DNA from 4 places in the Pseudomonas sp. 18-147 genome. Region 3 is predicted to be linked to each of the others. Evidence: predicted binding sites of a transcription regulator. Region 3 holds the regulator's gene; each other region holds the start of a gene.

Region 1 (5,680 bases), 980 kb from region 3:
GGCCAGTACGTAGAACCAGCTGGCGTTGGTGATGATCCATTGCTGGACGTGGTTGAACAGCGATTGCGCTTCTTCCTGGAGGAGGACGGTAAACAGCACCAGGGCCAGGATCAGGGCGGCGGAGGTATAGAAGACCGGAGGATTCAGGGTGCTCCGGGGGGTAGTGGGTGTCTCCATGTAAGCTAGCTCTCCTTGTGATCGGATTGCCCGCCGAAGGCGGAAGACGAAACAGCCTAACACATCGTGATAGCTAATTTGATTCGAAAAGCCTTAATCGATAGCTTTGCTGAATTATTACGCTTCACGTGGAGGTCATTGCCCGATACTGCAGGGCTTCCGCCAGGTGCCGGCGTTCGATGGCATCGATGCGCTCCAGGTCGGCCAGCGTCCGGGCCACCTTGAGTATGCGATGCAAGGCGCGCAAGGAAAGTTCCAGGCGCTCTCCGGCAGCCTCCAGCCAGCGGCGGTCCGCTTCGGCGAGTGCACAATTGCGGTGCATCGCCTGGAGATCGAGATGGGCATTGGCGCAGCCCTGGCGGGCCAGTTGCCGTTGCCGTGCGGCGCCCACCCGTTCGCTGACCTCGGCGGTAGCGGTTTCGCCGTGTCCTGGCTGCAGGCTGGTGCTTTCGCGGAGCACGCTGACGTGCAGGTCGATGCGATCGAGCAGCGGTCCGGACAGCTTGCCCCGGTAGCGCTGGACCTGTTCCGGGGTGCAGCGGCAGCGGCCACTGGGATCGCCGAGGTAGCCACAGGGACAGGGATTCATCGCCGCCACCAGTTGGAAGCGCGCCGGGAAACGTACCCGGCCGTTGGCCCGGGCAATGACGATCTCGCCGCTTTCCAGCGGCTCGCGCAGGACCTCCAGGACCTTGCGCTCGAACTCCGGCAGTTCGTCGAGGAACAGCACGCCCTGGTGCGCCAGGGTGATCTCGCCCGGCTGCGGGCGGCTGCCGCCGCCGACCAGGGCCGGCGCGGAGGCGGAGTGGTGCGGCTGGCGGAACGGTCGCTGCGGCCAGTGCCTGAGGGGGACGTGGCTGGCCACCGAATGGATCGCCGCGACCTCCAGGGCTTCGTCCTCGTCGAGCGCCGGCAGCAGGCCGGGCAGGCGGCTGGCCAGGAGGGTCTTGCCGGTGCCCGGCGGGCCGCTGAGCAACAGGTTGTGCGCGCCGGCGGCGGCCACCAGCAGGGCGCGCTTGGCGGCGGCCTGGCCCTGGACCTCGGCCAGGTCTGGATAAGGGAAGGGCGCGCGGAGCAGGCCGCGGGCCTGGTAGGGCGGCAGCGGGGCCTGGCCGGAGAGGTGTCCGGCGATCTCCAGCAGGTGGTCCACGGCGAACACCGTCAGCCCGCTGGCCAGGCTGGCCTCTTCGGCATTTTCCTTCGGTACCACCAGAACGCGCCTTGCGTCGCGCGCCGCCAGCGCGGCCGGCAATACGCCTCGCACTGGCCGGATCGCCCCGGACAGGGCCAGTTCGCCGAGGCACTCCAGGCCGTCGAGGGCGGTGCCGGGCAACTGGCCGCTGGCGGCGAGGATGCCGAGTGCGATGGCCAGGTCGAAGCGACCGCCGTCCTTGGGTAGGTCGGCGGGGGCGAGGTTGAGGGTGATGCGCCGCGCGGGGAAGTCGAAACCGGCATTGAGCAGGGCGCTGCGCACGCGGTCCTTGCTCTCGCGCACCGCGGTTTCCGGCAGGCCGACCAGGGTCAGCGAAGGCAGGCCGTTGGCCAGGTGCGCCTCGACGCTGACGCAGGGGGCTTCGACGCCGACCTGGGCTCGGCTGTGGACAATCGCCAGGGACATGGATCGCTCCTTGATCTCACGCCGCTCGCAGGGGGGAGGATCAGTCGGCGGGCGGCGTCAGCTTGCTTTCGAGTTCCGCCACCTTGGCCTCCAGGGCTTCCAGCCGTGCGCGGGTGCGGGCGAGGACCAGCATCTGGCTGTCGAATTCCTCGCGGCTGACCAGGTCGAGCTTGCTGAAAGCGCTCTGCATCAGGGCGCGGAACTGCGACTCCAGCTCGGCCTTGGGCAACGGCGATTCGCCGGCGAACAGGCGGCTGGCTTGTTGGCTGAGGGCTTCGAAGACGGCTTTGGGCGGCAGCATGGCGAGGGTTCCGGTAACGAGTGGGCGGCAGTCTAGCACGATGTCGGCGGCGCTCGCGGGAGGGCCATTGCACACTTTTTGCGCAACTGTCGGAGCGCGTCTGCGCCTATTTGGTGCGCCGCCCGGAGGCCGGCGTTCCGCACTATCCCCGGGTTGGCGGCTAAGGGCTTGAAATCCGGCGGATTTGCCGGAGCTGGCAAGCTTTCTGCTTTGGCCGGTGTGAGGCGTGCACTGAAGCAGTACCGGTGCGGCAGATGAGGCGGTTGCGGGAGGCCGGCAGGTTGCGGCATCGAACGGCCGCAGCAGGGCCAGGTCGGGGCGGAGGGTCCCGATCATGCTTCCCAGAGGGACCGGCGCGTTACAAAGCCAGACACTGCGCTTAGACTGTCCTCGGGTTCGTTTTCCTGGGGCGAGTCCACCAAACACGGGAGAGAGTTTCATGAAGCTAGTCACTGCCATCATCAAGCCGTTCAAGTTGGACGACGTCCGCGAGTCGTTGTCCGAGATCGGTGTGCAGGGCATCACGGTGACCGAGGTCAAGGGTTTCGGCCGGCAAAAGGGCCACACCGAGCTGTATCGCGGCGCCGAGTACGTCGTCGACTTCCTGCCCAAGGTGAAGATCGACGTGGCGATCGCCGACGACCAGCTGGACCGCGTCATCGAGGCGATCACCAAGGCGGCCAATACCGGCAAGATCGGTGACGGCAAGATCTTCGTGGTGAACCTGGAACAGGCCATCCGCATCCGTACCGGCGAAACCGATACCGACGCGATCTAAGCCCAACCGAACCCCCAAAAGCCCCAGGAGAATACCAACATGACTCTGCGTAAGATCGCAGGGCTAGGAGCCCTATTGTCCCTCGCTTTGCCGGGCGTCGCCCTGGCCGCCGAGGAGCCCGTCCTGAACAGCGGCGACACCGCCTGGATGCTGATCTCCACTGCGCTCGTCCTGCTCATGACCATCCCCGGCCTGGCGCTGTTCTACGGCGGCATGGTGCGAGCGAAGAACGTGCTGTCGATCATGATGCAGTGCTTCGCCATCACCGGCCTGATCACCATTCTCTGGGTGGTCTATGGCTACAGCCTGGCGTTCGATACCGCCGGGATGGAGAAGGGCGTCCTCAACTTCAATTCCTTCGTCGGCGGACTGGACAAGGCCTTCCTCAGCGGTCTCACCGCCGACGGCCTGACTTCCGCCACCGCGCTGTTCCCGGAAAGCGTGTTCATCACCTTCCAGATGACCTTCGCGATCATCACTCCGGCGCTGATCGTCGGCGCCTTCGCCGAGCGCATGAAGTTCTCGGCGATGCTGATCTTCATGGCGGTCTGGTTCACCGTGGTCTACGCGCCGATCGCGCACATGGTCTGGAGCGGTGACGGCGCCCTGATGTGGGACTGGGGCGTGCTGGACTTCGCCGGCGGCACCGTGGTGCACATCAACGCCGGTATCGCCGGTCTGGTCGCCTGCCTGGTGCTGGGCAAGCGCAAGGGCTACCCGACCACGCCGATGGCGCCGCACAACCTCGGCTACACCTTGGTCGGGGCGGCCATGCTGTGGATCGGCTGGTTCGGTTTCAACGCCGGTTCCGCCGCCGCCGCCAACGGCACCGCCGGGATGGCCATGCTGGTGACCCAGATCGCCACCGCCGCCGCGGCCCTGGCCTGGATGTTCGCCGAGTGGATCACCCACGGCAAGCCGAGCGCCCTGGGCATCGCGTCCGGCGTGGTCGCCGGTCTGGTGGCCATCACCCCGGCCGCCGGCACCGCCGGTCCGATGGGCGCGCTGGTGATCGGCCTGGCCTCCGGGGTGATCTGTTTCTTCGCCGCCACCAGTCTCAAGCGCGCGCTGAAATACGACGATTCCCTCGACGCCTTCGGCGTACATGCGGTCGGCGGTATCGTCGGCGCGCTGCTCACCGGGATCTTCGCGGCGCCGTCGCTGGGCGGCTTCGGCAGCGTGGAGGACATCGGCGCGCAGTTCTTCGTGCAGTTCAAGGGCGTGGCCTTCACCGTGGTCTACACCGCCGTGGTGACCTTCGTGATCCTCAAGGTGCTGGACCTGGTCATGGGCCTGCGGGTCACCGAGGAAGAGGAAGCGGTCGGCCTCGACCTGGCGCTGCACAACGAGCGCGGCTACAACCTGTAATACCTGCCGGCGCCCGGCTTTCCGCCGGGCGTCGGTTTGCCTCCCGCGCTCGCCTTCGCCGAACGCCATGCCCTTGTGCGTCGAAAGTCCTGGGCGCTTCCCGCGACTGCCACCACCTTTCCGCAACCGGTCTTTCAGTGACTGCCAGCGGACTGCGCCACCATCAGCTTTCACAGGTCTGCCTCTTACGCTCTTTGCTTTTTCAAATGCCGCGCTAGAATGCGCGGCGCGACGGATCGGAGCCGATTTGGAACAGCAGCATGTGGCAGCAGACCCTGATCACCTTGCGCCCGCGTCCGCGGGGCTTTCACCTCGTCACCGAGGAGATACTCGACGCCTTGCCGGAGCTTCGGCGGTGCCGGGTCGGCCTGCTGCACCTGCTTTTGCAACATACGTCGGCTTCACTGACCCTGAATGAAAATGCCGATCCTGCCGTACGCCGGGATTTCGAGCGTTTTTTCGAGCGGCTGGCGCCACGCGGCGAAGTCGGCTATGAACACAACGACGAAGGTCCGGACGACCTTCCGGCGCATTTCAAGGCCAGCCTGCTGGGCTGCCAACTGACCCTGCCGATACAGTCGGGAGGGTTGGCACTGGGCACCTGGCAGGGGATCTATCTCGGTGAACACCGGGACAGGGGCGGGGCACGGCGCGTGCTCGCCACCTGGCAGGGCGAGTCAGTATGAATTTTTTCCGGCGGCGCTCATCAAAACGCGCGGCTGGGCTATAACTAACCTGCTTTTGCAGCACCGAGAGGTTGACCATGAGCGAAGAAGAACTGGAACAGGACGAGCTGGACGGCGCTGACGAGGACGACGGCGAAGAGCTGGCCGCGGCCGACGACGGCGAAGCGGACAGCGGCGACGGCGACGAGGCCCCCGCCCCCGGGAAGAAGGCGAAAGCCGCCGTGGTGGAAGAGGAGCTGCCCTCGGTCGAAGCCAAGCAGAAAGAGCGTGACGCCCTCGCCAAGGCGATGGAGGAGTTCCTTTCCCGCGGTGGAAAGGTGCAGGAGATCGAACCCAACGTGGTGGCCGATCCGCCGAAGAAGCCGGACAGCAAGTACGGCAGCCGCCCCATCTGATTTCGCGCCATCCCAAGGCCCGCCTCCCGCAAGGGATGGCGGGCCTTGTGCTATGGCGCCGGTCACTTTGACGGGCATCTCGCCCCGCCGCATCCCGGTTGGCGAGCCGATCTTTCGCCTGTTCAGGCACGGCTGGCGACGGGCCAAGGCCTTTTCCTTTCCGGTGGCAGCGCTACCGTTCCACATCGTCAACCGAAGCTGCTTGCCATCCAGGCGCTCCAAGCGACGTCCGGGGTTGCCGGAGAGCGAGCTGTAGAGCTTGCTTAAGAATTTTCCTAGCGATTCTTAGGCGGATTCGCGGAGCCGTGTAGGTCCTGTCTTATGGCTCCTTTCCAGGTGTTCTGAAAAGATTAGCCA
Region 2 (5,680 bases), 790 kb from region 3:
GGTGCTGCCGTCCGGCGCCCGAACCGAGGTCATCTGGCCGCTGGCGTCGAAGGTGACGTTGAAGCTCATCGGCGTCTTGTTCGACGGATCGAGCGGATTGACGCCGTCGATCAGCACTTTCATGGTCCAGCTGTTCTCCGGAATCGGCGGGGTCGCATTCGGGTCCGGCTCGTTCTTGATGAAGAACTGGCTCATGGTGTGGGAGTTGCCCTGGCTGTCATAGATGCCCAGCGAAGAGGACGAGTTGTAGGTAGCGGCGTCGGACGGATCGAACGGCGTCACGGTCGGCGGCTTCAGCGTCGAGTTGAGGTTGTACGACTGCTGGATGCTCGAGGTGGCCTGCGGCGCCTGATTGGCGCGCTCGACCTTGAGGTCGGTGACCACGCCGTTCTGCAACTGGCCGTTCGGCCCGACGGCATAGCCCTGCAGGCGGTAGCCGTTGTTGTCGACGATGAAATCCTGCTTGTCGGTATTGAAGTAGCCGGCGCGGGTGTAGCTGATCGCCCCGTTGTTGCTGGTGACGAAGAAGCCGTTGCCGTTGATGGCCAGGTCCAGCACGCTGTTGGTCGAGTCGATGTTGCCCTGCTTGAACATCTGCGAGACGTCCGAGAGCAGCACGCCGCTGCCCTGCGGGTTGCTGCCCGAACCCAGCACCGAGGCGGCGTAGACGTCGGCGAACTCCGCGCGGGATTGCTTGAAGCCTACGGTGCCGGCGTTGGCGATGTTGTTGCCGGTGACGTTCAGGCCGCTGGAGGCCGCCTGGATGCCGCTCAGGCCGATGTTGAAACTCATGGATAGCTCCTTGCCGGAAACGCCGGCTTACTGGCCGATGATCTGTACTTTGGACAGCGCGATGCTGCCCAGGCCTGCGAGGTTGAGCATCAGCTCGCCGCCGTTCTGCCCCAGAGTGACGCTGTCGACGTTGGCCGGCAGGTAGGTCTGGAGCCCGTAGGTCTTGCCGTCGATCGAGGTCTGCGCCTCGAACTTGTAGGTGCCCGGCGGCATGATGTTGCCGCTGCTGTCCTTGCCGTCCCACATGAAGCTGACGCTGCCGGCAGCCTGCTGGCCGAGGTTGATGCGATTGACCACGGTGCCCTTGTCGTCGTAGACGTTGACCCATACGTTGCTGCTGGAGACCGGCAGGTTGAGGGACGCCTTGAAGGTGTCCTTGGTGTCCACCACCGACTTGTCGGTCGCCACGATGACCTTGCGCCCCACCAGCGACGAGGCTTGCAGGGCCTGCGACGACTGGTAGTTGGAGAGAATGCTCTCCATGCTCTTGTTCAGCGACTGCACGCCTTCCACGGTGCTGAACTGGGCCAGTTGGGCGATGAACTCGCCGTTCTGCTGCGGCGACATCGGGTCCTGGTTCTTCAACTGGGCCACCAGCAGCTTGAGGAATTCGTCCTTGCCAAGGTTGCTGCTGCCCTTGACGCTCTGCCCGGTCTCGGTGGCGCCGCTGCCGGCGGCGCGCTTGCTGCCGTTGACGTTGCCGGTGTTGCTGCTGGTGCCGCTGACGTTATCGATGCTCATGCTCTACTCCGCTCACTGACCCAGGGTCAGGACCTTCTGCATCATCTGTTTGGCGGTATTCATCATTTCCGCGTTGGTCTGGAAGGCACGGCTGGCGGAAATCATGTCGGCCATTTCCTCGACCACGTTCACATTGGGGTAATACACGTAGCCGTTGGCATCCGCGGCCGGATGGTTCGGCTCGTAGCGCGGCATCAGCGAACTCTGGTCCTCGACGATGCCCAGCACCTGCACGCCGGCGCCGGAGCTGTCCTGGTCGGCGAACAGCGAGCCGCTGTCGCCCTGGGCCTGCTGGAACATGGTGGAGAACACCGGATGGCGGGCGCGGTAGGTCTTGTCGACGCTGGAGGAAACCGTCTCGGCGTTGGCGATGTTGCTGGCCACGGTGTTCAGGCGGGTGCTCTGGGCGCTCATGCCGCTACCGGCAATGTTGAAGACACTGGCGAGGGACATGGCGGTTACTCTCCACGCAGGGCGCTGACCAGCCCTTTGAATTTGCTGTTGAGGAAGGTGAAGGACGCCTGGAAGTGCATGGCGTTCTCGGCGTAGTTGGCCTGCTCGATCTGGGCGTCGACAGTGTTCTGGTCGATCGACGGCTGGACCGGGATGCGGTACTGCAGGCTGCCCTCGCCCATGCCGAAACCTTCGGCGGCGATATGCCGCTCGTTGGTGGTGCGGGTGGCGAAGGTACCCTTGGCGGCCTTGTCCTTCTGCTCGGCGAGAACCGCGGCGAAGTCCAGGTCGCGAGCCTTGTAGTTCGGGGTATCGGCGTTGGCCAGGTTGTTGGCCAGCACTTCGGCGCGCTGGGCGCGGAAGCTGAGGGCCTGCTGGTGGATACCGAGTGCTCTGTCGAAACTGATGCTCATGGCTGCGAACCTGTTTGCCGGTGTGGCTTTCGTCGCCAACATTTCAGCAAGGCCCGTGCCAAATTATTAAAAACCTTTATATTCAATAACTTGAATTTATTTAAGGGTAACCCGGAAGCGGCAAGCGGCAAGCCGCTTCCGCTTGCCGGCAAGGGTGGCAAGCCCCTGGAACGGCTTCTCCGGCAAACGAAAAAAGGCCCGATATCGTCGATATCGGGCCTTTCCCATGCTTCCGGCCGCCGGGGACACGGCTCACTCGTGGCGAATGATCCGCTCGAGATCCACCGGTTCGCCGGGATGGGCATGCAGCTTGGCGCGAATGTCCTCGAACATCGCATCGTATTCCTTGTGCACCCGGGTGATCGCGCCGAACTTCGGGTGCAGGCCGTGCTTCTGGGCGACCCGCGTGGCATCGCTGGCGAAGTTGAAGGCGGTATCGCGCGGCAGCTCGAAGGAGTCGCTGAACGGCTTGCCGTCGATCTCGCCGTCCATGTCGAAGTGCACATAGGCGCCGGATTCGGCGTTCTGCCGCACCTCGTAGCGGATATGGATATTGATGTCCTGCTGGTCGAGGCCGGGCAGGCTGACCAGATGGAGGTGGCCTGGTTCGAACATGACGAATCTCCTGGTGGGAATCGGAATCAGTCTAGCCAGGGTCGAGCGAAAGAAAACCGCCCTGGATCAGTGCAACGTCGCTTTTTCCGCGCGTTCCTGAATGACCACCCAGGGCGCCACCACCACCGCCCAGAGGGTCGGGTCGCGTTCGAGGAAGTCCTTGGCCGCATCCTCCCCGACCTTGCTCAGGCCGCCGCCGGAAAGCCAGGCGGCGACCTTCTCGCGGTCGTCCCCGGCCAGGGCCTCGGCGACTTCCACCAGGTCCAGCGCGGCATCGACCTGGAGCAAGGCGCCACGGGCGAAAAACGGTTGCAGCTCGGCCCAGGAAATGACCGCGGTCTCGCCGAGCAGCTTGGCATAGAGGGTGCTAGTTTGTTCTGTCATGGGATCTACCTGGATTGCATGGGCGCCATGATAACGCCCGCCGGTAGCCCACGACAGCCGAAGGGAAACCGGGCCCAGGGAGGTGAGGCAGGTCCGCGCCGTTTTTCTATACGTTTATGTCAACCAGGCGACACGACTCACGGGAGCTCGCCGTGCCGTGCTTTTCAAGCGACGAAGCGCCGCTCTACACTGTACCGGTACAGTTCCCGGGGTCCGTCCATGACGATCACCCGGTCTCCTCCGGCCCCCGCGGCCGCGAGACTACAACAATGACAACACACAAGAAGAGTGGAGCACTATGAAGAAGGGTACTCAGCGTCTATCCCGCCTGTTCGCCGCGATGGCCATTGCCGGGTTCGCCAGCTACTCCATGGCCGCCGACACCATCAAGATCGCCCTGGCTGGCCCGGTCACCGGTCCGGTAGCCCAGTACGGCGACATGCAGCGCGCCGGTGCGCTGATGGCAATCGAACAGATCAACAAGGCAGGCGGCGTGAACGGCGCGCAACTCGAAGGCGTGATCTACGACGACGCCTGCGATCCCAAGCAGGCCGTGGCGGTCGCCAACAAGGTGGTCAACGACGGCGTCAAGTTCGTGGTCGGCCATGTCTGCTCCAGCTCCACCCAACCCGCCACCGACATCTACGAAGACGAAGGCGTGCTGATGATCACCCCGTCGGCCACCGCCCCGGAAATCACCTCGCGCGGCTACAAGCTGATCTTCCGCACGATCGGCCTGGACAACATGCAGGGCCCGGTGGCCGGCAAGTTCATCGCCGAACGCTACAAGGACAAGACCATCGCGGTACTGCACGACAAGCAGCAGTACGGCGAAGGCATCGCCACCGAGGTGAAGAAGACCGTGGAAGACGCCGGCATCAAGGTTGCCGTCTTCGAAGGCCTGAACGCCGGCGACAAGGACTTCAACGCGCTGATCAGCAAGCTGAAGAAAGCCGGCGTGCAGTTCGTCTACTTCGGCGGCTACCACCCGGAAATGGGCCTGCTGCTGCGCCAGGCCAAGCAGGCCGGGCTGGACGCGCGCTTCATGGGCCCGGAAGGGGTCGGCAACAGCGAAATCACCGCGATCGCCGGCGACGCTTCGGAAGGCATGCTGGCGACCCTGCCGCGCGCCTTCGAGCAGGATCCGAAGAACAAGGCCCTGATCGACGCCTTCAAGGCGAAGAACCAGGATCCGAGCGGCATCTTCGTCCTGCCCGCCTACTCCGCGGTCACAGTGATCGCCAAGGGCATCGAGAAAGCCGGCGAGGCCGATCCGGAGAAGGTCGCCGAGGCCCTGCGCACCAACACCTTCGAGACTCCCACCGGGAACCTCGGGTTCGACGAGAAGGGCGACCTGAAGAACTTCGACTTCACCGTCTACGAGTGGCACAAGGACGCCACCCGGACCGAGGTCAAGTAAGCATCGTTGCAGTACGGAGCCCACGTCACCCACCGTGGGCTTTGTTTTAGTACCCGCATGATTCCGCGAGCGGCGGCCCGGCAAGGGCAGGCGAAGACCGGCAGCGTTCACTCCTGGTGGACGGGAGCGCGGCTTTCCCCTGCCTCCCGCCGGCCCGCCGCGCGCCGGATCGTGACGGGTCTCAGCAGCGTTCCGGCCCCACACCCGCGAGCCGAACGTCTACCTGCCGTACAACGGCGGGCGTTTAGCGAGAGAGTCCCATGCCCGAGATTTATCATTACCTACAACAATTGGTTAACGGCCTGACCGTCGGCAGCACCTATGCGCTGATCGCGATCGGCTACACCATGGTCTACGGCATCATCGGCATGATCAACTTCGCCCACGGCGAGGTGTACATGATCGGCTCGTACATCGCCTTCATCGCCATCACCCTGCTGGCGATGATGGGGCTGGACAGCGTTCCGCTGATGATGCTCGCCGCATTCGCCGCCAGCATCATCGTCACCAGTGCTTTCGGCTACAGCATCGAGCGGGTCGCCTACCGCCCGTTGCGCGGCGGCAACCGCCTGATCCCGCTGATCTCCGCGATCGGCATGTCGATCTTCCTGCAGAACGCCGTGATGCTCTCGCAGGACTCCAAGGAAAAGGCCATCCCGACCCTGCTGCCCGGCAACTTCGTGTTCGGCGAAAGCAGCATGAACGGCGTGGTGATCTCCTATATGCAGATCCTGATCTTCGTCGTCACCTTCCTGGTGATGTTCGGCCTCACCCTGTTCATCTCCCGCTCCCGCCTGGGCCGCGCCTGCCGCGCCTGCGCCGAGGACCTGAAGATGACCAACCTGCTGGGTATCAACAGCAA
Region 3 (5,680 bases):
ACCAGGCCAAGGTGATCCAGGAAGGCAACACCTTCGAAGGCGAGAAGATCGTCTACGACACCCAGCGCCAGATCGTCAACGCGGGTCGTGCCACCGGCTCCCAGGTGACCAGCCCGCGCCCGCGCATCGACATGGTCATCCAGCCGAAGAAAAAGGCCCAGTAATGGCAACGCTCAAAGCCCAGCACCTGGCCAAAAGCTATAAAGGCCGGCAAGTCGTCCGCGACGTCAGCATGTCCATCGATAGCGGGCAGATCGTCGGCCTGCTCGGTCCGAACGGTGCCGGCAAGACCACCTGCTTCTACATGATCGTCGGCCTGGTCCAGGCCGACCAGGGCGTGGTCCGCATCGACGAGCAGAACGTCACCCACCTGCCGATGCACGGGCGCGCCCGGGCCGGCATCGGCTACCTGCCGCAGGAAGCCTCGATCTTCCGCAAGCTGTCGGTATCCGACAACATCATGGCGATCCTCGAGACCCGCAGCGACCTCGATCGCAACGGTCGCAAGGAAGCCCTGGAAGGCCTGCTGCAGGAATTCCACATCCACCACATCCGCGACAACCTCGGCATGAGCCTGTCCGGCGGCGAACGACGCCGGGTGGAAATCGCCCGCGCCCTGGCCAGCGCGCCGAAATTCATCCTCCTCGACGAGCCCTTCGCCGGCGTGGACCCGATCTCGGTCGGCGACATCAAGCAGATCATCCATCACCTCAAGGCGAAGGGTATCGGCATCCTCATCACCGACCACAACGTCCGCGAGACCCTGGACATCTGTGAAACGGCGTATATCGTCAATGATGGGCAGTTGATCGCGGAAGGGGATGCCGAGAGCATCCTCGCCAACGACCTGGTCAAGGAAGTCTACCTGGGGCACGAGTTCCGCCTCTGAAGAAATCTCCTAGCGCGCCCTCCGGCCTCGCCGGAGCGGTTCCGCTCGCCCGCGGTTTCGCAACCACGAGTGCCGCCTGGAGCGGATGATTTATTCAGAGCAACCCTAGGCAAAGTACGAAAATTCAGGCATATAATTTGCTTCCTGGCGGTGCCGCCACCTCGGCACCCGTAGTAGTGGATGGTGCCATCCGGTACCAGCGAATAAGGTACTAAGCCCTCAGCCATGAAACCATCGCTAGTCCTCAAGATGGGCCAGCAGCTGACGATGACGCCGCAGCTGCAACAGGCCATACGCCTCCTCCAGCTATCCACCCTGGACCTCCAGCAGGAAATCCAGGAAGCGCTGGAATCCAATCCCATGCTCGAACGCCAGGAAGACGGCGACGATTTCGACAACAGCGACCCTCTCGCCGATGGCGCCGAACAGGCGGCCAGCGCGCCCCAGGAGAGCCCCCTCCAGGAAAGCGCCACGCCCAGCGTCGAAAGCCTCGACGACGACCAGTGGAGCGAACGCATACCCAGCGAGTTGCCGGTGGATACCGCCTGGGAAGACATCTACCAGACCAGCGCCAGCAGCCTGCCCAGCAACGACGATGACGAGTGGGACTTCACCGCGCGCACCAGCAGCGGCGAGAGCCTGCACAGCCACCTGCTCTGGCAGGTCAACCTGGCACCGATGTCGGACACCGATCGGATGATCGCGGTGACCATCATCGATAGCATCAACAACGATGGCTACCTCGAAGAGTCCCTCGAAGAAATCCTCGCCGCCATCGATCCGGAACTGGACGTCGAGCTCGACGAAGTGGAAGTCGTGCTGCGCCGCATCCAGCAACTGGAACCCGCCGGCATCGGCGCCCGCAACCTGCGCGAGTGCCTGCTGCTGCAACTGCGCCAGTTGCCGTCCACCACGCCCTGGCTGAACGAAGCGCTGCGCCTGGTATCCGACTACCTCGACCTGCTCGGCGGCCGCGACTACAGCCAATTGATGCGGCGCATGAAGCTCAAGGAAGACGAACTGCGCCAGGTCATCGAGCTGATCCAGTGCCTGCATCCCCGGCCCGGTTCGCAGATCGAATCGAGCGAAGCCGAATACATCGTCCCCGACGTCATCGTGCGCAAGGACAACGAGCGCTGGCTGGTCGAGCTGAACCAGGAGGCGATGCCGCGCCTGCGCGTCAACGCCACCTACGCCGGCATGGTCCGCCGCGCCGACAGCAGCGCCGACAATACCTTCATGCGCAACCAGTTGCAGGAAGCCCGCTGGTTCATCAAGAGCCTGCAGAGCCGCAACGAAACGCTGATGAAGGTCGCCACCCAGATCGTCGAGCACCAGCGCGGTTTCCTCGACTACGGCGAAGAAGCCATGAAGCCGCTGGTCCTGCATGACATCGCCGAAGCGGTGGGCATGCACGAATCGACCATTTCGCGGGTCACCACGCAGAAATACATGCATACGCCGCGCGGCATTTTCGAGCTGAAATATTTCTTTTCAAGTCACGTCAGTACCGCCGAAGGCGGGGAATGCTCGTCCACCGCGATCCGCGCGATCATCAAGAAACTGGTGGCCGCGGAAAATGCGAAAAAGCCATTGAGCGACAGCAAGATCGCTGGTTTACTGGAGGCACAGGGCATTCAAGTGGCTCGCCGCACCGTCGCCAAATACCGCGAATCCCTGGGCATAGCCCCTTCGAGCGAGCGCAAGCGACTGGTGTGACGTTGATCCACGCCAAGGTGTTCCGGAGGCAGGTTGCTAACCTGCCACTTACACACGGGCAACAAGGAGAACGCGGTATGCAAGTCAACATCAGTGGCCATCAACTGGATGTGACCGACGCCCTGCGCGACTATGTCGGCGAGAAACTGAGCCGTCTGGAGCGCCATTTCGACAAGATCACCAATGTTCAGGTGATCATGGAGGTCGAGAAACTGAAGCAGAAGATCGAAGCCACCCTGCGCATCGCCGGTGGCGAGATCGTAGCCAATGCGGAACATGAGGACATGTACGCGGCCATCGACCTGCTGATCGACAAACTCGACCGTCAACTGATCAAACACAAAGAGAAGTATCTCGAACGGCAGCAAGGCGTAGGCGCCCGCTGATCTCCCCTCCCCTATGATCCGACTTGAGCAAATCCTGACCCCCGGCCGTTCCCTCGTGAACGTGCCGGGCGGCAGCAAGAAACGCGTACTCGAACAAATCGCCAACCTGGTAGCCAGGGAGCTGCCGGAGTTCGACGCCCAGACCATCTTCGAAAACCTGGTGGCCCGGGAAAAACTCGGCTCCACCGGTTTCGGCAATGGCATCGCCATTCCGCACTGCCGCCTGTCTGGCTGCCAGAGCCCCATCAGCGCCGTGCTGCACCTGGATGCTCCCGTGGACTTCGACGCGCTGGACGGCGCGCCGGTCGACCTGCTCTTCGTCTTGCTGGTACCGGAGGCCGCGACCGAAGAACATCTCGAACTGCTCCGGCAGATCGCCGCCATGCTCGACCGTGCCGACGTACGCGACCGCCTGCGCAGCGCTCCCACTGCCGAAGCGCTTTATCAGATCGTGGTAGACGTACAGAACGGGCAATGACATGCGCCTGATCATCGTCAGCGGCCGCTCGGGCTCGGGCAAGAGCACCGCCCTGAACGTCCTCGAAGACAACGGCTTCTATTGCATCGACAACCTTCCCGCCAGCCTGCTTCCCGACCTGGCGCAGCGCGCCCTGTTGCACACGGAGCTACTGCAGCCACAGGTGGCGGTGTCGATCGACGCCCGCAACCTGCCCAGCCAGTTGCAGCGCTTCCCCGAACTGTTGCAGGAAGTGCGGGACAACCACATCAACTGCGATGTGCTGTATCTCGACGCCGACGACGAGACGCTGCTCAAACGATTCTCGGAAACCCGCCGGCGCCACCCGCTGACCACCGACACCCGTTCGCTGGCGGAGGCGATTGGCGACGAGAGCCAATTGCTCGGACCGATCGCCGACCTCGCCGACCTGAAGCTGGACACCACCAGCCTCAACCTCTATCAGTTGCGCGACACCATCAAACTGCGCCTGTTGAACAAGCCGGAACCCGGCACCGCGTTCCTCGTCGAATCCTTTGGCTTCAAGCGCGGCATGCCAGTCGACGCCGACCTGGTGTTCGATGTGCGCTGCCTGCCGAACCCCTACTGGAAGCCCGAGTTGCGCGATCATTCGGGGCTGGAGCCGGAAGTCCGCGAGTATCTGGCCGCCCAGCCGGACGTCGAGGAAATGTACCAGGACATCGTCGGCTACCTGAACAAATGGTTGCCGCGCTTCGCCGCCAGTAACCGCTCATATGTAACAGTTGCGATAGGCTGTACCGGCGGGCACCATCGTTCGGTCTACCTCGCCGAGCGGATTGGCGCTGCACTCAGGGATTCCCTGAAGAACGTGCAGATTCGCCACCGCGATCTCAGCAGCTAGCCCATAACAAGAAGGACAGACTCCCCAAGATGCCCGCCCTCGAGATCACCATCATCAACAAGCTCGGTCTGCACGCCCGCGCGGCGGCCAAGTTCGTCGGCGTCGCGGGGCGCTACCCTTGCCAGGTCCGGGTCGGCCGCAATCCTGAAAGCTGCGTCGACGGCAAGAGCATCATGGCCGTGATGATGCTGGCTGCCGGCAAGGGCACCAACCTGCACCTGCATACCGAAGGCGAACAGGAAGACGAGGCGTTGAACGCGCTGGTGGAACTGATCAACAACAGGTTCGACGAGGGCGAGTAGGCTCTTCCCAGCGACAACGAAAAAGCCGCCAACTGGCGGCTTTTCCTTTCCGGCGATTGCGGCCGGCGTCAATTCAGCTCGGGTCGGATGAATCCCCTAGCCCAGCGCGGTATCCAGCACCATCATCAGGCAGAAACCGAACACCAGGCCCAGCGTAGCCTCGGCGGCATGTCCCTGGCGGTGGGACTCGGGAATGATCTCGTGGGTGACCACGAAGAGCATCGCTCCCCCCGCGGCGGCCAGCCCCCAGGGCAGGAGCAGCGCGGAGAGGCCGACCAGCCAGGCGCAGAGCACCGCGAACAGCGGCTCGACCAGGCCCGACGCGGCACCGACCAGCATCGCCTTGAAACGCGACATACCGACTCCGGCCAGCACCAGCGCCACCACCAGACCTTCCGGCACATCCTGCAGAGCGATGCCCAGGGCGAGGCCGTTCGCCTCGTCCAGGCCGGCACCGGCCGACACGCCAACCGCCATGCCTTCGGGGATGTTGTGCAGGACGATGGCCGTGACGAACAGCAGGATGCGCGGGGGAATGCCACCGGACAGTGGCGCGCCCTCGCAACCGGGATGGACGTCCGGCATCAGCCGGCCGAGGATGAACAGCCCCATCACGCCGACCGCCAGGCCGAAGCTGACCAGGAACCCCGCGCCGAACTTCGAGTAGCCGAGGTCGCCGGCCGCGGATAGCGCCGGCATGATCAACGAGAAGGCCGTCGCCGAGAGCATCACGCCGGCACCGAAGCCCAGCAGCGCATCCGACAGGCGCGCCGGCATGGTCTTCACCACCAGCACCGGCATCGCCCCGAGAGCGGTACCGAAGGCACAGAGCAGGCCGCCTTTCAATGCCAGCACGATGGGCGCCGGCAGGTTGAGTTCGGCCAGCAACAGCGCGTGGCGGCCGAGCAGGTAGCCGCCGCCGATGAAGATCAGCAGGCCCAGCAGGTTGCGCAGCGTCCGCCCGTTACCTTCGGCGATGCCATGGAGCAACGCCTTCATCGCCGCACCGCCAGGCTGCCGGCCAGCCATCTCGCATCACGGGTA
Region 4 (5,680 bases), 1.1 Mb from region 3:
GTGGAGACCACCACCACCTCGCTGGGACTGACGATGTTGGCCATGGCCGGGTTGACCTCCGAGTTGACGTACTCGAAGTTCATCTCCAGCACCGCCTGCCAGGCTTCCTTCAGATCGACGAAGGCCTGCTCCAGCACCATCCGCACCACCCGCAGTTCGGTCGGGGTGAACTCGCGGCCCTCGATCTTGGCGTGGCGGCCGTCGCCGCCGAAGAAGTTGTCCACCAGCTTGAACACCAGCTTGGCGTCGAGGATGAACAGCGCGGTGCCGCGCAGCGGCTTCATCTTCACCAGGTTGAGGCTGGTGGGAACGTACAGCGAGTGCACGTACTCGCCGAACTTCATCACCTGCACGCCGCCGACCGCGACGTCGGCCGAACGGCGCAGCAGGTTGAACATGCTGATGCGGGTGTAGCGGGCGAAACGCTCATTGATCATCTCCAGGGTCGGCATGCGGCCCCGGACGATGCGGTCCTGGCTGGTCAGGTCATAGGACTTGACCGATCCCGGCGTCGCCTCGACTTCGGTTTCCACCAGGCCATCGTCGACGCCGTGCAACAGCGCGTCGATTTCATCCTGGGAAAGCAGATCTTGCACGGCCATGGGATACCTACTGCAGCACGAAATTGGTGAACAACACTTGTTCGATAGCCAGTTGGCCGGTTTCCTTCTTGGCCAGTTCCTGCAATCCGGCGGTCGCCTGCTGGCGGAGCATTTCCTTGCCCACCGGAGTCACCAGCGAGTCGAAACTCTGACTCGAGAACAGCATCACCAGTTTATTGCGAACCAGCGGCATGTGCTCGCGCAATGCGTCCATCTGCGCCTTGTCGCGCCCCATCAACGCGACGCCGACCTGCATGTAGCGCTGCCGGCCGTTCTGGTTGAAGTTGACGACGAAGGCCGGCGCCAGGATCTCGTAGAGCGCCGGCTGCTTGCCCGGCTTCGCCGCCTCGCTGGCGACTTCCTCGGTCTTCTCGGCCTTCAGCGACTTGCTGAGGAAGAACCAGGTGCCGCCCACCGACAGGCCGATCGCCAGCAGCAGGCCGACCACGATCAGCAGGATCAGCTTCAGCTTGCTCTTGCCGCCGCTCGGAGCCCCCGCGTCGGCGGGTGTCGCCTCTTTCTTAGCCATGCCAAAAATCCGTCGCTATAGCGTCAAATGAAGGGTTTCACAGGGGCAGAGCAAGGGTTGTGCCATTTCTGCAACGCCGCCCCGCCTCCTGGGACCAGCCCCGGAGGGCTGTCCGAGATGATAGACGGCGCGGATATTACAGCCTGGCCACAGGAAATCATCCCCGTCTTTTGCGAAATTGCCCGCTCCGGAAAAAGAAAGGCCTCCCGCAGGAGGCCCAAAGGGGAAATGCAGTCGTTCGCCTCAGGCGTAGTAGTCGACCAGACCGCGCGCCGCCGACGCACCCGGCCGGCTGCGGATCTCGCTGAATCCGGCGAGGGTTTCCTCATCGCCCGAGGCCTCGCCGGCCAAGCCGCGTCCGCGCGCCGATCCGCCCTCGCCCTGCTGCTGGCCCTGCCAGCCCCGCGCCAGCGACTGATCGGAGACGTTCACGTCGAGCTGGTTCATGCCCTGCTGGCTGAACATGTCGCGCAGCCGGTGCATCTGGCTTTCCAGGGCGTCGCGAACGCCGGCGTTGGGACTGGCGAAGGTCACCTGGGTCTGGTCGGCGGTCATGTGGATGCGCACGTCCAGGCGTCCCAGCTCGGCGGGGTCGAGCTGGATCTCCGCCGACTTCAGGTTCTGGCTGGACATCCACATCACCCGGTCCACCACCGCCTCGCTCCAGCCGTTCTGCTGCATCGCCACCGGCTGGCCGGGCACCGTGCCGTTCACCGGACGGTTGGTCAGGGCCTGTTGCGCCATGGCCTGAGTCAGCCCGTTGAGCTTGGCCGCGAAAGGTTCACCGCGGGGTTCCGCCTTGCTCTCCAGCAGGCTCTCGGAGGCGGCGCTGGCGACGGCCGGCTCGGCGGTCTGCTGCAACTGGGCCTCGAGCGCCTTGCCGTCGACGGCCTTGGTCAAGGAATCCGAGGTCAGGCCGGCAAGGGCATCGCCGAGGTTCGCCTGGCGGGGATCGGCGCTCTTCGCCGGCCCGCCTTTCGCCGTCTGCGCGGCGTCCTGGGCGCCCTGCTCCAGGGCCATGTTCACCGCCGGCACGCCGTTGAGCTTGACCAGGGTCGGGTCGCTGCTGGCTTCGGTAAGGCTGGCCGGAGCACTGCTGGCCGTCGGCACGGCCGGTGGCAGCAAAGTCGCCTGGGTATTCTCGTCGAGCAACGGTACGGCACCGCCGAGGCCGAGCAATTGCAGCGGATCGACCGGCGTTTCGACTTTATCTTCGCCGTCGGCCTTGGCCTGGCCGTCGGCCGGCAAAGGCTTGCCGTCTTCGGCAACGGCCGGCTGCCTGGCGGCATCCGTCGGCTGCGCTTCGACGGCGTCCTTGCCGGCGTCCCGTGGCTTGTCCCGCGAACCCTTCGCGGGACCGTCAGCGCGCTCGGCGGGCTTCTTCGCGGTCTCCTTGGCATACATGTCGGAGAAGCTGGAAGTCTTGTCGTTACTGGGCTCAGGCGTTTTCTGCTGGCTCTTCGGCGCAGCGGCCTTGGGCTTTACATCAGGCGTCGGCGGCAACAACACACCAGGGGCGACGGCCATGGGAATTCTCCATTTGCGAAGGGATTGCATCGTGGCTTGCGCAAGGGATGGAGCAAGGTCCGGGCCAACTTCGCCGAGAGCGTCCGCGAAACGCTCGCCAGGGCGCCGCAGCAGGCACGCTCGCTTTGCCCGCAGGTCCCGTCTGGACTACAATCCAGAGCCGCATCCCTCCCGAGGTAGTACCCTGATGTCCTTCGCCGAAAAACTGTCCCGTCTGCAAGCCTTCCTCGATGCCGATGACCTGCACGAAGAAGCGCTGGACTACGTGGCGACCCACGGCTACCTGACCGCCCTCTCCATCTGCCCGGAGCAGGTGCCGGAGCGGGAGTGGATCGACGCCCTGTTCGCCGAACCGCCGCACTACCGCAGCGATGAGGAGCGCCAGGAGATCGAGACTTCCCTCGAGCAGCTCAAGGCGCACATCACCCGCGTGCTGGCCAGCGACGAAGACCTCGAGCTGCCCTGCGACCTCGACCTCGGCGACGAGCCGGACGACTCCGACCTGCGCGGCTGGTGCATCGGCTTCATGGAAGGCGTGTTCCTTCGCGAGGAAGTCTGGTTCGAGCAGGCCGAGGAGGAAGTCAGCGAGCTGCTGCTGCCTATCATGGTCGGCTCCGGCCTGTTCGACGAGCAGCCCGAGTTCGACGAGATCGCCCGCGACCGCCACCTGGTGGACGACATGGTCGCGCAGATTCCCGACCTGCTGACCAACCTGTTCCTGCTCTGCCAGGCGCCGGAAGAAAAGCCCGCCCTGCTCAAGCCGCGCACGCACTAAGGAGCGCCGCGGTGGCGCAGCGGGAAATTCGCCCGAGCGCTCGCGCCTGGGTGCGCTATAGCCTCCAGGCCGTGGGTTTCCTAAGCGTAGCCCTGGGCGTGATCGGCATCTTCCTGCCGGTGCTGCCGACCACGCCTTTCCTGCTCCTCGCGGCGGCCTGCTTCATGCGCAGCTCGCCGCGCTTCTACCACTGGCTGGTCGGCCATCCACGGCTCGGCCCGTGGATCCGCGACTATCTCGACGGCGAAGGCATCCCGCTCAAGGGCAAGGTCTACGCCATCGGCCTGATGTGGGCCAGCATCGCCCTTTCCTGCTACCTGGTCCGACGCCCCTGGGCCCAGGGCTTCATGCTGACCAGCGCGGTACTGGTCAGCATCTATATCCTCCGCCAGAAGACCCGCCCGCCGCACGACGCCTGATGGCCCGCTCAGGACAGCGCCGGATCGCCCTCGCCCAGCGGCAAGCGGTCGCCGGACCCGCGCCGCTCGGGGCTCAGCACGGTGAAGCCGAAGGTGTTCCAGCCGTCCGCGCTGTCGACGAACACCGAACCGCCGTGCATGCTCGCCACCGCCTTGACGATGGACAGGCCGAGGCCGTGGTTGGCCTCGCTGTTGCTGCGCGCCGCGTCGACCCGATAGAAGCGTTCGAACAGGTGCCTGCGGTGCTCGTCGGCGATCGGCACGCCGGGGTTGCTCACCGCCACCCGCACTTCGTCGCCGCGCCGCTCGACGCCGACCCGCAGCGTGCCGCCGGCGGCGGTGTGCTGGGCGGCGTTGTACAGCAGGTTGGTCACCGCCCGCTGGAACAGGGCGCGCTCGACCAGCGCGCGGGCCTCGCCACGCACCTCGATACCGACCCCGGCCTCGTCGAAGATCACCTCGAGGAAATCCACCGTGGTGGCGATCTCGCCGGCCAGCGAGGTTTCCTCGCGCTCGCAGGCCAGGCGTCCCTGGTCGGCGCGGGCGAGGAACAGCATGTCGTTGACGATCGCCCGCAGCCGCTCCAGCTCCTCCAGGTTGGATTGCAGGACCTCTTCGTAATGTTCGCCGCTGCGTTCGCGGGACAACGCCACCTGGGTCTGGCCGATCAGGTTGGTCAATGGCGTGCGCAGCTCGTGGGCGACGTCGGCATTGAACGACTCCAGGCGCACGTAGGCCTGCTCCAGGCGGTCCAGGGCGCCGTTGAACGCTCCCACCAGCTCGCGCAGCTCGGCCGGCAGCGGCGAGAGCTGCAAGCGCTGCGACAACTGCCGCGGGCTGATCCGCCGGGCCTCCTCGGACAGCCGATGCACCGGCCACAGGCCCAGGCGGGCGATCCAGTGGCCAAGCAACGAGGCCAGCAGCACACCGAGGGCGGACAGGCCGAGCAGCCATTTCAGGGTGGAGGTCCGCGCCTCATGGAACGCCGCGCTGTCGATGGCGGTGACGTAGGTCAGCCGCGGCCGCCCCTCGCGCGCCGGCAACACGCCGACCCGCGCAGTCAGCGCGTACCGGTGCTCCGGCAACTCCAATTCGTAGCGGCCGGCGCCATCGGCGATCAGCCGCTGCACCGGTTCGCTGAAGCGCCCGTAGTGATAGCGCGGGTCGTCGCTGTCGATCCAGAAACGGATCAGCTCGTACTCCTGGCTCAGGTTGTCCAGCTTGCCCTGCAGGTGCGGCCAGCGCTCGGCCAGGTCGGGATGGTCGAGCATCCGCGAGACCATGTTGAAGCGCACGTCCACCTCGCCCTGCTGCAGGCGCTCGGTCTGGCGGTCGAGGATGCAATAGAGCATGGTGCCGATGAGGGCGAAGATCACCACCGCGGCGCCGGCGAACATTCCCGCCAGGCGGGTCGACAAGGACATGCCCACCTCAGCCCGACTCCGCCAGCGCACGGTTCTCCAGGACGTAGCCCATGCCCCGGATGGTATGCAGCAGCTTGTTCTCGAACGGACCGTCGAGCTTGGCGCGCAGGCGCTTGATCGCCACCTCCACGACATTGGTGTCGGTATCGAAGTTGATGTCCCAGACCAGTTCGGCGATCGCCGTCTTCGACAGGATCTCGCCGCTGCGCTGGGCCAGCACGCAGAGCAGCGCGTACTCCTTGGCAGTCAGCTCCAGACGGGTGTTGCCACGGAAGACCTTGCGGCTGAGCAGGTCGATGGACAGGTCGGCGATGCGCATCTGCGAATGGCTTTCATGGTTGCCGCCGCGCCGGGTCAGGGCCTGCAGGCGGGCGACCAGTTCGAGGAAGGAGAACGGCTTGATC

Evidence for each region. The regulator sigma-54, encoded in region 3, starts transcription at its own class of promoters, with help from an activator protein. The targets are predictions, from matches to a motif close to ANTGGCATNNANNTTGCTNT.
Region 1: the regulator sigma-54 is predicted to act here: its motif matches at 2,289-2,308, upstream of glnK (P-II family nitrogen regulator).
Region 2: the regulator sigma-54 is predicted to act here: its motif matches at 2,443-2,462, upstream of flgB (flagellar basal body rod protein FlgB).
Region 4: the regulator sigma-54 is predicted to act here: its motif matches at 2,708-2,727, upstream of ACM0M4_RS19760 (flagellar hook-length control protein FliK).

The regions. Positions count from the first base shown of each region.
Region 1 covers NZ_CP182296.1:6,255,424-6,261,103, reverse strand. Annotated here, with positions in the region: gene betT (choline BCCT transporter BetT) at 1-177, opposite strand, end outside; gene ACM0M4_RS29540 (YifB family Mg chelatase-like AAA ATPase) at 302-1,795, opposite strand; gene ACM0M4_RS29535 (accessory factor UbiK family protein) at 1,836-2,096, opposite strand; gene glnK (P-II family nitrogen regulator) at 2,536-2,874, shown strand; gene ACM0M4_RS29525 (ammonium transporter) at 2,914-4,242, shown strand; gene ACM0M4_RS29520 (secondary thiamine-phosphate synthase enzyme YjbQ) at 4,503-4,928, shown strand; gene sutA (transcriptional regulator SutA) at 5,006-5,323, shown strand.
Region 2 covers NZ_CP182296.1:4,487,290-4,492,969, forward strand. Annotated here, with positions in the region: gene flgE (flagellar hook protein FlgE) at 1-792, opposite strand, end outside; gene flgD (flagellar hook assembly protein FlgD) at 820-1,533, opposite strand; gene flgC (flagellar basal body rod protein FlgC) at 1,546-1,986, opposite strand; gene flgB (flagellar basal body rod protein FlgB) at 1,992-2,399, opposite strand; gene ACM0M4_RS21205 (DUF5064 family protein) at 2,652-3,014, opposite strand; gene ACM0M4_RS21210 (DUF2288 domain-containing protein) at 3,081-3,398, opposite strand; gene ACM0M4_RS21215 (branched-chain amino acid ABC transporter substrate-binding protein) at 3,697-4,818, shown strand; gene livH (high-affinity branched-chain amino acid ABC transporter permease LivH) at 5,079-5,680, shown strand, end outside.
Region 3 covers NZ_CP182296.1:5,274,855-5,280,534, forward strand. Annotated here, with positions in the region: gene lptA (lipopolysaccharide transport periplasmic protein LptA) at 1-164, shown strand, start outside; gene lptB (LPS export ABC transporter ATP-binding protein) at 164-889, shown strand; gene ACM0M4_RS25070 (RNA polymerase factor sigma-54) at 1,115-2,608, shown strand; gene hpf (ribosome hibernation-promoting factor, HPF/YfiA family) at 2,686-2,994, shown strand; gene ptsN (PTS IIA-like nitrogen regulatory protein PtsN) at 3,008-3,472, shown strand; gene rapZ (RNase adapter RapZ) at 3,474-4,334, shown strand; gene ACM0M4_RS25090 (HPr family phosphocarrier protein) at 4,364-4,636, shown strand; gene ACM0M4_RS25095 (ZIP family metal transporter) at 4,733-5,665, opposite strand.
Region 4 covers NZ_CP182296.1:4,171,656-4,177,335, forward strand. Annotated here, with positions in the region: gene fliM (flagellar motor switch protein FliM) at 1-602, opposite strand, end outside; gene fliL (flagellar basal body-associated protein FliL) at 610-1,131, opposite strand; gene ACM0M4_RS19760 (flagellar hook-length control protein FliK) at 1,375-2,658, opposite strand; gene ACM0M4_RS19765 (YecA family protein) at 2,846-3,433, shown strand; gene ACM0M4_RS19770 (YbaN family protein) at 3,445-3,852, shown strand; gene ACM0M4_RS19775 (sensor histidine kinase) at 3,861-5,306, opposite strand; gene ACM0M4_RS19780 (heavy metal response regulator transcription factor) at 5,284-5,680, opposite strand, start outside.